Flavivirga eckloniae: one gene and its partner. Each later gene encodes a partner of the first gene's protein in a complex. Links are inferred from orthologs where the notes say so. Each region holds a gene or a part of one and is shown on either strand. Other genes may lie near its edges.

The links.
Region 2: the proteins of metK (region 1) and groL are in contact, whole or in part, in a cryo-EM structure (PDB 8P4O), measured with the Escherichia coli proteins. The link is inferred for Flavivirga eckloniae from one-to-one orthologs.

Annotation. Positions count from the first base shown.
Region 1 is NZ_CP025791.1:3,701,894-3,710,192, reverse strand. What follows is about bases 3,326-6,220. They hold metK (methionine adenosyltransferase), read left to right. Parts: upstream 3,326-4,093; coding sequence 4,094-5,347; downstream 5,348-6,220. Other genes in these bases: C1H87_RS15360 (S41 family peptidase), read left to right, coding at 6,066-6,220; C1H87_RS15365 (MarR family winged helix-turn-helix transcriptional regulator), read left to right, coding at 5,621-6,061; ilvD (dihydroxy-acid dehydratase), read right to left, coding at 3,326-3,443. Outside these bases: ilvB (biosynthetic-type acetolactate synthase large subunit), read right to left, coding at 1-1,713; more of ilvD, read right to left, coding at 1,764-3,325; more of C1H87_RS15360, read left to right, coding at 6,221-7,397; C1H87_RS15355 (hypothetical protein), read left to right, coding at 7,717-8,299. UniProt on the Escherichia coli protein: Catalyzes the formation of S-adenosylmethionine (AdoMet) from methionine and ATP.
Region 2 is NZ_CP025791.1:2,081,719-2,088,341, reverse strand. Bases 968-3,814 are described here. They hold groL (chaperonin GroEL), read right to left. Parts: upstream 3,285-3,814; coding sequence 1,650-3,284; downstream 968-1,649. Other genes in these bases: C1H87_RS08560 (co-chaperone GroES), read right to left, coding at 3,418-3,693. In the rest of the region: C1H87_RS08575 (hypothetical protein), read left to right, coding at 1-204; C1H87_RS08570 (T6SS immunity protein Tdi1 domain-containing protein), read left to right, coding at 241-804; preprotein translocase subunit SecG, read right to left, coding at 3,861-4,229; C1H87_RS08550 (hypothetical protein), read right to left, coding at 4,232-5,305; C1H87_RS08545 (LptE family protein), read right to left, coding at 5,310-5,816; C1H87_RS08540 (sigma-54 interaction domain-containing protein), read right to left, coding at 5,954-6,623.

The sequences.
Region 1 (8,299 bases):
CGATGCACCTGCTGGCACCATAGGGAATACATTATCTTCCTTCTCTACACAAACTTCTAAAAAATAAGAGTTTTTCGATGCTATCATTTCTTTAACGGCATCTGCTAATTCTTCTCTTTTAGTTACTTTTTTTGCTTCAATATAATAGCCTTTTGCTATGGTTACAAAATCTGGATTTGTCATTTCGGTAGATGCATAACGCTTATCGAAAAACAACTGTTGCCATTGACGAACCATTCCTAAAAACTCATTATTTAATACCACAATCTTTACAGGTACTTTTTGCTGAAAAATAGTTCCCAACTCTTGAATATTCATTTGGTAACCACCATCTCCAATAATAGCAACTACTTCTCTATCTGGTGCAGCCATTTTAGCTCCAATAGCAGCTGGAAGGGCAAATCCCATAGTACCTAAGCCTCCAGAGGTAATATTACTTTTCGTTTTGTTAAACTCAGAATAACGACAAGCTATCATTTGATGTTGCCCTACATCCGATACGATAGCTGCATTACCTTTTGTTTCAATATTTATTTGTTTTAATACCTCTCCCATGGTTAAACCTTCTTTGGTTGGAGACAGGTCATTTTTTATAACTTTTTCGAACTCAATAGCATACAGCTCCTTAAATTCTTGTAACCATTCCGTATGCGTGTTTTCGTTTAGTTCCTCTAATAATAAACCTAAGCTTTCTTTTGAATTCCCTAAAACGGCAACATCTGTTTTTACATTTTTATCAATTTCTGCCGGATCTATATCAAAGTGAATCACTTTTGCTTGCTTGGCATAGGTTTTTAAATCACCCGTAACACGATCGTCGAAACGCATCCCGATAGCTATAAGAACATCACATTCGTTTGTTAATTTATTAGGCGCATAATTCCCGTGCATACCTACCATACCAACGTTTAACGGATGGGATGTTGGAATTGCGGATGCTCCTAAAATAGTCCACGCCGAAGGAATACCTGCCTTTTCAATAACCGCTTTTAATTCTTCCTCTGCTTTTCCTAAAATAACACCTTGCCCCCAAACGATCATTGGTTTTTTAGCTGCATTTATTAGTTCGGCAGCAGCCTTAACTGCATCTATATTTATTTTTGGTATTGGAATGTAACTTCTAACACCTGTACATTTTTCATATTTAAAATCGAGTTCTGCAACCTGAGCATCTTTGGTAATATCGATTAATACCGGCCCTGGTCTACCACTCTTGGCAATATAAAATGCTTTGGCTAAAACTTCTGGAATCTCAGAAGCTTTAGTTACTTGGTGGTTCCATTTGGTAACTGGTGTAGAAATACCAACAATGTCGGTTTCCTGAAATGCATCACTACCTAATAAATGTGAAAACACCTGACCTGTAATACACACCATTGGTGTAGAATCGATTTGTGCATCGGCTATTCCTGTAATTAAATTTGTTGCTCCGGGACCTGATGTTGCCATGGCAACACCAACTCTCCCTGAAATTCTTGCAAATCCTTGAGCTGCGTGGGCTGCACCTTGTTCATGACGTGTTAATACATGATGGATTCTATCCTTATATTTATATAACTCGTCGTAAACCGGCATAATGGCTCCTCCCGGATATCCATAAAGAATATCAACCCCTTCAGCTATTAAACACCTGATGATAGCTTCACTACCACTTATACGTTCTGTTTTTTGAGTTTCCTCTTGTGCTTTTTTTGTTGTTTCTGTATTATTCATACTCATAGTATTGAGACTTCCGCTAAAGCGAAAATGAAAAAATTGTCTATTTAAAACTCATCAGTAACACATCCTTTTGATGCCGATGATACTGATCTGGCATATTTATACAATACCCCTCGATCGAATTTTAATTTGGGGGCTACCCAATTTTGTCTTCTTTCTTGAAATTCCTCTTCTGAGACATCCACAGAAATTGTGTTAGTTTCTGCATCAATAGTAATCGTATCACCATCTTGTACAAGGGCTATATTACCACCTTCCTGAGCCTCTGGAGTAATATGTCCTACAACAAAACCATGTGTTCCTCCAGAAAAACGGCCATCGGTAATTAAGGCAACATCTTTCCCTAATCCAGCGCCCATAATGGCTGCTGTTGGTTTTAACATTTCTGGCATTCCCGGTCCTCCTTTTGGCCCTTCGTAACGAATGACGACCACATCGCCTTTTTCTACCTTTCCGTCACGTATACCATCATTAGCATCATATTCACTATCGAATACTTTTGCCCTTCCTACAAATTTCAACCCTTCTTTTCCAGTAATTTTAGCCACACTTCCATCATTGGCTAAGTTTCCATACAACATACGTAAATGGCCTGTAGCTTTAATAGGAGCTTCTAAAGGTTTTATAACATCTTGTCCTTCTGCCAAATCTTCAACATCCAACAAGTTTTCAGCTAATGTTTTTCCTGTTACGGTTAAACAATCGCCATGCAATAATCCTTTTTTCAGTAAATATTTTAACACGCCTGGCACACCTCCTACAGCATGTAAATCTTCCATTAAATATTTACCACTAGGTTTTAAATCGGCAATGTATGGCGTGCTGTCACTAATATCTTGAAAGTCCTTAAGGGTAAAATCAATTTGAGCTGCTCTGGCTATAGCCAAAAAGTGCAATACTGCATTGGTAGAACCGCCTAAGATGGTTACTACTCGTATGGCATTTTCTAACGATTTTCTGGTTATAATATCCGAAGGTTTAATATCTTTTTCCAATAGGTTACGCATAGCTTCCCCGGCTTTAACAGCTTCTAGGTTTTTAGCTTCGCTACTGGCAGGGTTAGAAGAATTATAAGGTAATGCCATACCTAAAGTCTCAATAGCCGAAGCCATTGTATTTGCTGTGTACATACCGCCACAGGCACCTTTACCCGGAATAGACTTTTTAATCACTTCTTTATATTCGCTTTCCTCCATAGTACCTGCTACTTTACTTCCCCAGGCTTCAAATGAAGACACGATATCTAATTTCTTTCCATCATGACAACCAGAATCGGTAGTACCTCCAAAAATTAGTATTGAAGGACGGTTTAAACGAATCATCGCCATTAAAGCTCCTGGCATATTTTTGTCGCAACCTACTACAGTAATTAAACCGTCGTAACTCATTCCCTGTACTACAGTTTCCATAGAATCTGCAATAATATCTCTTGAAGGTAACGAGTAACGCATCCCCGGTGTTCCCATAGAAATACCATCACTCACACCAATTGTATTAAAAATCAATCCGACCAGGTCTTCTTTTTTTGTTCCTTCTTTAGCTAATTTTGCTAAATCGTTTAAATGCATGTTACAAGGATTCCCCTCATAACCTGTACTAGCAATACCTATCAAGGGTTTAAAAAAGTCTTCATCGGAAAAACCAATAGCATACAACATGGCTTGCGCTGCTGGCTGTGTTGAGTCTTGAGTTACTGTTTTACTGTATTTATTAAGTTCCTTCATCTTTATTACAGATAATTTTATGTTTTATCGTTTTTTAACATTAATATTTCAAATATTTTAGGATTCCTTTAAAAAATCCCCAACAACATCGGAATATGATTCGAAATTAATTTATTAGGTTTTTATTTATAGTATTCTTTAGTTTTTCTGGTTAAATCCACGATCACTCAAAATAATATAAAAACCTGTATATCAATCAATTAAACTCTCATTTTTATGATGTTCAAAATTTAAAAATTTTACAATAAAAAAGCCTTCCGATTAAGGAAGGCTTTAAAATTTGTATTATTTATATATAGCGCTTCCTATCGTTGTGAAATAATCACAATGACGATAATAGAAACGATATTTAATATTTGTTTTTTCATTTTGCTTCTACAAAGATTTATAATAAAAATGTATTATCCTATTTTTTTCTAAAAAAAGGTAGAATAAACACTCATTTCCTTTTATTTTTTTACTTTTGCCAACACAAATAATCAGAGGAAAGATTTGACTGATTGCAACCTCTTTATGCTGACTAGTTTCAGCATTTTTTTGAAACGCTTTTGGAATTGAAAGATTCTGAAATAAATTCAAAATTAAAAAATGCTAAAGGCAGTGTAAACTTCCTTTGACGCTATCGTCGAATCTCGAATAAAATACAACTTATGGCTTATTTATTTACTTCGGAAAGTGTTTCTGAAGGACACCCCGACAAAGTAGCAGACCAAATTAGTGATGCTTTAATTGATAACTTTTTAGCTTTTGATACCGATTCGAAAGTTGCTTGCGAGACCCTAGTTACTACAGGACAAGTTGTACTTGCTGGAGAGGTAAAATCTAATACGTATTTAGATGTTCAGCAAATTGCCAGAGACACTATAAACAAAATTGGTTATACCAAAGGTGAATATATGTTTGATGGTAATTCTTGTGGTGTTTTTTCTGCTATTCACGAACAATCTGATGATATTAACAGAGGGGTAGACAGAGCCAGCAAAGAACAACAAGGAGCTGGCGATCAAGGTATGATGTTTGGCTATGCAACTAACGAAACCGAAAACTACATGCCTTTGGCTTTAGATTTGTCGCATAGAATTTTAATTGAACTTGCCGAACTAAGAAGAGAAAATAAAGATATTACTTATTTACGTCCAGATTCTAAGAGTCAAGTAACTATTGAATATAGCGATGATAACGTTCCACAACGCATTGATGCTATTGTAGTATCTACACAGCACGATGATTTTGGAGATGACGATACGATGCTTGCAAAAATTAGAAAGGATATTGTTGAGATTTTAATTCCACGTGTTGTCGCTAAACTACCTAAGCAAATTCAGGTATTATTTAACGACGATATTAAATACCACATAAACCCAACCGGGAAATTTGTTATTGGTGGCCCTCATGGAGATACCGGATTAACCGGAAGAAAGATTATTGTGGACACTTATGGTGGAAAAGGTGCTCACGGTGGTGGTGCATTTTCTGGAAAAGATCCTAGTAAAGTGGATAGAAGTGCCGCTTATGCTACACGTCATATTGCAAAAAATCTGGTTGCTGCCGGTGTTGCCGACGAAGTACTCGTACAGGTAAGTTACGCTATTGGTGTGGTAGAACCTATGGGTATTTTTATTGATACGCATGGTACCTGTTCTTTTAATATGACTGATGGGGAAATTGCTGAAAAAGTGTCTCAAATTTTCGATATGCGTCCGTTTGCTATTGAAGAACGTTTAAAATTACGTTCGCCAATGTATAGCGAAACTGCTGCTTATGGCCATATGGGACGAAATAATGAAACTGTTACCAAAACATTTACGCAACCTAATGGAGAAACTGCAACTGTAGATGTAGAATTGTTCACTTGGGAGAAGTTGGATTATGTTGATAAGGTGAAAGAGGCTTTTGGGTTGTAAACCAAAGACTTTATAAATATTATTAAGACCGCTTGTTATGAGCGGTCTTTTTTATTTTATACTATTTGGAATTGTATCTAAATCATTAAAAAACAGAGGGGATTGGATGCTTTTACTTAATAAATTATGGTATCCAAGAAAAAATTTTCTCAAAGATTCTGGGATCTTATAACATTCCATTGGATTTCTTGGCATCGAATGAACGTTAAAAAAAAGTTAAGTATTTTTATATAATTGATATGTCAATTATATTCGTATCAAATAAATTGAAACATGACTATAGCCCTTCCGTCGGAAACAATATTTCACGTGATTGAAAGCACTATTAAGGAATATCGAAGATTTGCTCAAAAAAACATTTCGGCAAAAATAAAGGGCATCACCATTGACCAAGGTATGGTTCTTATTTTTCTAAAAGAACATCCTGAGTTTACGCAAAAAGAAATAGCCAAATTGGTGTTTAAAGATAACGCATCAATGACACGGATAATTAATACAATGGTTCAGAAAAACTATCTGAAACGGTCTATGAATGACGAAGACCGGAGACGCTCTAAAATAGAAATCACAACTAAAGGGGAAGAAATACTAAAAACCCTACCACCAATAATTCATCATAACAGAAGCTCATCACTTCAAGGAATCACAAAAAACGAACTGAAACAATTAGAAACCATTTTAAACAAAATTAAAAACAATTGTCTAAAAACATGACCCCATGAAAATCACATTGCCCCTCACCCTCATTGCATTTATGGTATTAATTTCAACTCAAATAAATGCACAAGTAAAAGCACCTCAACTGACCTCACAAGAACAACAAATTGTTGTAGATTCTATTAGTAGTAAACTAACTGCCAACTATATTTTTCCAGACGTTGCTGAAAAAATGGCTTCAAGCATTAAATCTAAGCTCCAGAAAGGCGATTATAAATCTATTCTCGATCCTGGCCAATTTGCAAGCACTTTAACAGCAGATTTACAAGCTATTAGTAAAGACAAACATCTTCATTTATCCTTCAGCCCGGAACATAAAACTCAACGTTTGAGTACTACGGCTGAAGATAGCATTGCTCATTTGAATTGGCGAATTAAGAACATGAAGCGAAATAATTGCGGCTTTAAAGAAGTGAAAATCCTAGATGGCAATGTTGGTTATTTGAATCTTAACAGATTTTATAATGTAGAACACGCGGGAAAAACGGCAGTTTCGGCGATGAACTTTTTAAGCAATTCAGACGCTATTATTATTGACCTACGGTTTAATGGTGGAGGACATCCAGCCATGATTCAGCTTATAACCAGCTATCTATACGGAAGCAAATCGGTACATTTAAATAACTTCTATTGGCGTCCAACTGATTCAAATACTCAAACCTGGACCTTGCCCCATGTACCTGGCACAAGAAGCCCAGATACTCCTGTATATATATTAACCAGTTCCCATACATTTTCGGCTGCCGAAGAATTCTGCTATAATTTAAAAAATCTGGAACGCGCCACAATAATTGGTGAAACTACTGGTGGTGGCGCACACCCTGGACGCGACTTTATAGCAACAGACGGCTATATGATTTGGATTCCTACGGGTAGAGCCATAAATCCTATCACCAAAACAAACTGGGAAGGCACCGGTGTGAGCCCTCATATTGAAACTCCTTCTAAAAAGGCATTCGATGTTTCCTACCTCAAAGCATTAGAAACACTTAAAGAGAATAATAAGGAGGAAAGTTCAAAAGCGTTATACGAATGGGCAATCGCCAAATTGAAAGTAAAAACCAATCCGATAACCTTAGATTCAAAAACGTTAAAATCTTTTGTTGGAAGTTATGGGGCACGTAAAATTACATTTAAAGATGGCACGCTATTCTATCAATCGGATAGAGATAAAGGAACTATATATGAGTTATACCCTTACAGTGATCATGAATTTATGCTAAAAGATCTTGAGGGATTTCGAATACGCTTTTTATACGAAGGCAAAAAAGTAACCGCGCTACAAGGATTATATGGTGGTGGCGGGATGGACAAAAGTTTAAAAAACAAGTAAATCTAAATGCTCTAAAAGGATTTGTTTAGCTTCTAAATAATCTTCTTCCTGTAGGTTTCATGATTGAATATCCAATCTAAATTAAAAATCTAACGAAGATTATATTCTAATTTTCAAAAAAAGCAAGTGAAATATTCCACTTGCTTTTTGCTAATTCAATAGGATACAATAACATAAAAAACTGCCATGCTAAATGTGGTATTACAACTTGATTTTGCCAGAAAAATTGCATAAATTCGTTACACATATTCATATGTTTAAACTAATATACTTATATGCCCGAAAATTAAGCCCCTAGATAACCTTAACCCCCTATATAATGAAACCCTTTCTTAACCTATTTAGTAGTTTTACCTATGTAAAAAAAAATCAATTTATTTTATTCTTTATCTTAACTATTTTTAGTTGCATTTTGTCTTTTTCTCAAGTTGGTATTGGCACCACAGTACCTACCGAAGATCTGGATGTAAACGGTACAGTGCGTATACGTTCTCTTTCGAATGCTACTGGAGATCATCTGCAAGTCGTAGCCAAAGATGATGGCACCTTGGTAACAGCTATTTCAGACCCTAGTGCTCCTGGCAGCAGGTTTATTGGTGTTTTAAGTGCCGATTTAGCCCTAAATTCAAACGGATTCCGTAACATTATTCTTGGTTCTGAGATTTTTGACTATTTAAATGAGCACAACACAGCCAATGGAAGGTATACCCCAGCGAGTAGTGGGATTTATTCAATTTCTATGCAATTCGACCTTGCCGACTATACTAGTACCAAACACGATGTAGATGTACTTATTGGTTTATGGGATGTCACCAACGATCGATGGATAAGTAGAAGAACATATGCTCACAGATCGAGCAGTCATTTTAGTGGTCGTAATGAAGGCTATAGTAATATTAATT
Region 2 (6,623 bases), 1.6 Mb from region 1 along the record:
TACCCGGTACTAAAGAATAAATATCAAGACGACCCTGATATTGATAAACAATGTGACTATTTTGATAGTGGATATGATAGCTGGTGGAAATATTCAAATTGGGTACTAACCGAAAGAGGAATTGAAATTACACCTTCGTTTCCGCATGCCATGACACCATGTAGTGTGCCATTTTTATTGACTTACAAAGAAATCAACAAATAAGCCTCCCATGAGATTTATAAGACCTACACATGTATTATGAAAAAATTCACAAACCTATTTAAACCACAACAAAACGTATCTCCAGTTTCTGAAGACATTATAGAAGAATATAAGGAAAAAGTACCTCAATTGTTAATTGACTTATGGAGATCTAACGGTCATGCCAAATATAATAATGGGGTAATAGAATTAATTAATCCAAAGGATTTTGAACCGTCGTTATGGACTTGGTTAGGACGGGAAGTAGAAAATTACGTCCCTTTTGCAATTAGCGGTTTTGGAGAGCTGTTTTACTATCGGAAGCTTACAGAAACAGATGAGGATGTTTGTATGATAGATATTCAATACCGAAAAATAGAGACCATTGTATGGGGCCTAGAATCATTTTTTGAAGATTTTCTAACGAATGAAGAGGATAGAAAAGAGTGGTTAAGAGAAGATTTGTTTAATCAGGCTATTACCGAACAAGGAGTACTGATCAAAAATGAAATTTTTACGTTTACACCAGTTTTAGCGATGGGTGGAGGCGAGGAAGTTAAATACTTGAAGAAAGGTAATGCTCAAGTCTATCAGGATATTGTTTTTCAAATGACTATGTAAATTAAGTTACTAGTAATACTTCGACTGTGATTTGTAAATAAACAAAAAAGAGGGTGTCTAAAAAAGTAACTTATTTTGTCATTCAGAGCGGCTTGTGCTGAGCATAGTCGAAGCAAGCGAAGAATTTTATTTGTTATAAATTAAATAGTTATAATTTAATAAGATTCCCCTGCTGGTTGCTACGGTGTACCCACAAATATGGTTGCTTAAATAACGTGAATCTTGCTTAAGAATTCAAGGTGTTCCTCCCTATTAAAAAGGGAGGTGGATCCCGATGAGATCGGGATTCGGAGGGTTATATATGTTTGTTATTTTTAATAAAACGCCTCTTTCTTCCAATTTTTATCAAAATCGAAATTCATTTCTCGGCTTTAATTTAAAGAGGAGAGCACTGTGACAGTAAAAAAATAGTTCTGAAACAAGTCTGGGACACACCGACATAAATTCTCTTATCCAAGATTACGTTAAATAATAATTCTAAAAAGATAGACACTAATTTCACGAATTATCACAAATGGTTCTAAATATAAATTATTTACAAATAAGTAATTTGAGTTTACTTATTGATAAATTAAAGTACAAAGGTATAATTGAATTAAATCGGGTTTGGATTGTAAAAACAGACTGAAAGTCTGATTCGTAATTATGAATAGTATAGAGAGCTATCCATCATATTGAGGTTTTATTTGTGTAATTCGTGTCTTGATTAAAAAGATGTGGGTACACCGTAGCTGCTGGTTGGCAGGTTCATTCCATTCAGAATGGCACTTTTTAGACGCCCTCACACATAAAAAAACGTCCCAAAAATTGAGACGTTTTTAATATCATTTAAGAAGTACCTTCTACTACATCATGCCTGGCATACCACCGCCACCCATTGGAGGCATAGCTGGAGCCGCTTCTTCTTTAATATCGATTAATGCACACTCGGTAGTAAGGATCATTCCGGCAACAGAGGCAGCATTTTCTAATGCAATACGTGTTACTTTCTTAGGATCGATAATACCTGCTTTAAGCATATCTACATATTCTTCAGACTTGGCATCGTAACCAAAATCTTTTTTGCCTTCTAAAACTTTAGAGATAACTACGCTACCTTCTCCACCTGCATTTTCAACAATAGTACGTAAAGGTGCTTCAATAGCACGAGCTACAATTTGAATACCTGTAACCTCGTCTAAGTTTTCAGTAGTGATCTTTTCTAATACCGATTTTGCTCTTACTAAGGCAACACCACCACCAGCAACAATACCTTCTTCTACGGCAGCTCTGGTTGCATGTAAAGCATCATCAACACGGTCTTTTTTCTCTTTCATCTCCACTTCACTAGCAGCACCAACGTAAAGAACAGCAACACCACCAGCTAGTTTAGCTAAACGTTCCTGTAGTTTTTCTTTATCGTAATCGCTAGTTGTAGTTTCTATCTGAGCTTTAATTTGGTTTACTCTGGCTTTAATATCTTTAGCAATTCCAGCACCATTAACAATCATTGTATTGTCTTTGTCTACCGTTACCGTTTCAGCAGTACCTAACATACTTAAGTCTGCATTCTCTAAAGTAAATCCTCTTTCTTCAGAAATAACAGTACCACCAGTTAAGATAGCAATATCTTCTAACATAGCTTTACGTCTGTCTCCAAAACCTGGTGCTTTTACAGCAGCAATTTTTAAACCTCCACGTAATTTGTTAACTACTAGAGTAGCTAAAGCTTGTCCGTCTACATCTTCAGCAATAATTAATAAAGGACGACCAGATTGTGCTACAGGTTCTAAGATTGGTAAAATTTCCTGTAAGTTCGAAATCTTTTTATCAAATAATAAGATGTATGGGTTTTCTAGATCAGCAATCATTTTGTCTGCATCTGTAACGAAGTAAGGAGATAAGTATCCTCTATCGAATTGCATACCTTCAACAACATCTACGTAAGTATCCATACCCTTGGCTTCCTCAACGGTAATAACACCTTCTTTACCAACTTTATCAAATGCTTTAGCGATTAATTCACCAATAGTATCGTCATTGTTTGCAGAAATTGCAGCAACTTGCTTTATTTTTTCAGAAGAATTACCCACTTTTTTAGATTGCGAATCTAAATCTGCAGTAATGGCATTAACCGCTTTGTCGATACCACGCTTTAAATCCATAGGATTTGCGCCAGCAGCAACATTTTTTAAACCTTCTTTTACGATAGCTTGTGCTAAAACAGTAGCGGTAGTTGTACCGTCTCCTGCTAAATCGTTGGTTTTAGAAGCAACTTCTTTTACCATTTGAGCTCCCATGTTCTCATGTGGATCTTCCAACTCAATTTCTTTAGCTACAGATACACCATCCTTAGTTACTTGTGGTGCTCCAAAAGATTTACTAATAATTACGTTACGTCCTTTAGGACCTAAAGTTACTTTTACAGCATTGGCTAATGCATCAACACCGCGTTTTAATCCGTCACGTGCTTCAATATCAAATTTTATATCTTTTGCCATTTTTTAATTATTTTTTGTCATTCCTGCGAAAGCAGGAATCTAAGTTTTATGAAAATTTAGTTTTTTTATGAGGTTCCTGCCTTTCTTGTTGAAACGAGTTCTGCACATGTTACAGGAATGACAGAATTTGCTATTAAATGATAGCTAAAATGTCGCTTTCGCGCATAATTAAATAATCGTTGCCTTCTAGTTTAAGTTCGGTTCCAGCATATTTTCCGTATAAAACAGTGTCACCAACTTTTACAGTAATAGGTTCATCTTTTGTGCCTTTTCCAGCTGCTACTACTTTTCCTTTTTGTGGTTTTTCTTTAGCGTTATCTGGAATAATAATCCCTGATGCCGTTGTAGTTTCGGCTGCAGCAGGTTCAATAAGAACACGATCTGCTAATGGTTTAATGTTTAATGCCATTTGTTTTATTTTTTAATTAATTATATTTTTTTTAATGATTAAGGACTATACTAAAAATATGCCAACCCTTAAGAACTGACAAACTTGCAGACGAACTTAATGCATAGGCAGAAACAAAAAATGCCAACTTTAAAAGTTGGCATTTTTTGTTTCTTTTATCGAATAAATTATTCTCCTGTAGAGTCATCTTCTGCAGGTGTTGCTGTTGCAGCGTCATCGGTTGTTTGCGCTGGAGTAGGCAAAGGAGCAGGTGCTGTTGTTGCATCTTCGTCTAATGCTTTAGAATCTAAACTTTCTCCACCTTTGTTAATAGCTACATTAGAAGCTAATATTAACACCAGTAATAGGGTAGCCAAAGTCCATGTACTTTTATCTAAAAAGTCGGTTGTCTTTTTTACACCACCTAATTGTTGTGTACCACCGCCGCCAAAAGATGATGATAATCCACCTCCTTTAGGGTTTTGAACCATAATTACTACGATTAGTAAAAATGCTACTACCACAATTAATACTAAAAATATTGTAAACGTACTCATTATTATATTTTATTTTGTTCTTGTAATTCTTCTACCGCTTTGATTTGGTCTGCAAAGAAACCACTTTTTTCTGGATATTTCAAACTTAAAATCTTATAAGATTGAATTGCTTTTTTGTAATTTTTTTGCTCCACATAAATACGAGCTAAAGTCTCAGTCATTAAGGCTTCCGGCTTTATCATTTGCGCTTTTGCAAGATTGCCTTTTGTAATGGTAGCTTTAAAAGGATTTATCTTCGGGTTTTTCGTTATAAATTGATCTATAAGCTCAAACTTTTTAGCTTTATCTAGCTCCTCAGAAGATTTGTCTTCTTTTTTAGGAGGTTCTGTTTTAGATGCAACCTGTTCGGAAGATACTGGCTCAAAAGATAATGGAGCAGGGGGGGCTTTTGTGTCACTATCCTGATCCCTGTCAATGGGTTTAAGGCATGTTAACTTTAACCATTCATTAAAAGAATGTGTTTCTTTTTTATTGAATTCAAGCGGTCTGCCCAGGTTTAAGATATCACTAACCAAGGTTTCCTGTGTTTTTGTTTCCTCGGCAGCTAATTGTGGTTCCTCTGTAGTTGGTTGTGTTTCTTCAGAAACTGGTTTTGTTTCTTCGGTAACATTTTCAATTTCTTCAGATTCATCTAAAACAAACGAAGGTGTTTTTTGAGGGCGTTCTTCTTTAGGTTGGAATAATGCCGGATCCAGTACACCTTGAGTATCGTTGATTTGCTGTTTTAAAATATGATCTATTGTCACATTTTTGTTTACCGAAATATCTTCTACAGTAACTTCTACATCCTTTAAGTGTGTCGTATTTTGTTTTATGAATTGTGAAATTTCATTTTGAATGAATGCTTCCGATGTAATAAAATCGAACAAAATACTCCTGTCTGTTGTGTAGGCAGCAGTTGTTTTAAGTTCTTGATTATATTTAAAGCTACTAGCATTCTTTAAGCCTTTAAGGTATACGGCACGAGCCGATTGGAAATATGGAAACTCATCGATAACAGATTTTACAGCTTCGGTTTGCTGACGCGTTATAGTTTGCGGGTGCTGTAATATGTTTACGAAATCTTTAGAGTTCATTAGATTACCATTTTGCTAAAGTTGCATTAAAAATATCTTGTGTTATACGCTCGAAAATTTCTTCATGAACCTCGTCCTTTAGCGAACCATCAAGTTGCGAACTTCCGCCGAAGTCTCGAAAAAATGAAAAGCTCTGTTCTAAATCATCTTCTTCATTTTTCCTGTTGTAAAAGCGTAATTTAACACCAATTGTTAGTCTGTTTTGAGCAGCAGTATTTTGAGATGTTGCTGTAGTTGGAGAAACCCTATAGGTTGTTATTTCGCCTTCGTACACCAAATCGCCATTAGAATTAACAAGGCTAAGATTGGTTTGGTTTTGTATTAAATCCTGAAGGGTATTTTGAAAAAGGAGTTCCAATCCAGGTTCAACTAATATGGATGTGTTTTCAAAACGATTAACTTGAAATGTTTTAATGTTTGGAGCAATCGATGCTCCTGTAAAGGAATAAAATCCACAACTTACAAACGTTGTAGTTATTATCAATAAAAGGATATATTTTATATGTTTCATCTAAATATTTATAAACACTTTGACTACGCTCGGTACTAGTCACTCAGTGGGACATTTAATTAATAACTATAAAAACGATAAGTTAGTAGTATTGTTGCAATTTAAACAGAAAATGACAACTGTACGCCACTAACTTTTTAAAGATCATATTGTTTAATCTTTCTATATAATGTGCGTTCGCTAATACCTAGCTCTGCAGCAGCTAATTTACGCTTTCCGTTGTGACGTTCAAGCGATTTTTTTATTAATTCCAATTCTTTGTCGTGTAACGATAAAGTTTCCTCTTCTTCAATCTCTTCAGCGAAATGGTACTTGTCTTGAATATCTACTATTTCAACTTCATTAGAAGTATGTTCTGGAATTGAGATTACCTCATTATTTTCTATAGGCTCTTCGTAGCTTGCATCATCCTTGTCGTCGTTGCCATAAATCTTCTGAATTAAGCTTTCGTTGTTCTTTTCAACATCTTTAGTATTGCCACTTTTCATAAGCTCCATGGTGAGCTTTTTCAAGTCGTTTAAGTCACTTTTCATATCAAAAAGGACTTTATATAGAATTTCACGTTCGCTACTAAAATCACTTTCAGATTTTGATGTTTTAATAACTGCCGGTAAATTAGTTCCGGAAGTAGGCAAATAACCTTGAAGTGTTGAAGCACTTATGGTACGATTTTGCTCTAATACAGAGAGTTGTTCTGCTATGTTTCGAAGCTGACGCACATTACCACCCCAGCGATGTTTTGTTAGTATGCGAACAGCATTATCTGTTAGCTTAACCGTTGGCATTTTATATTTAAGCGCAAAGTCG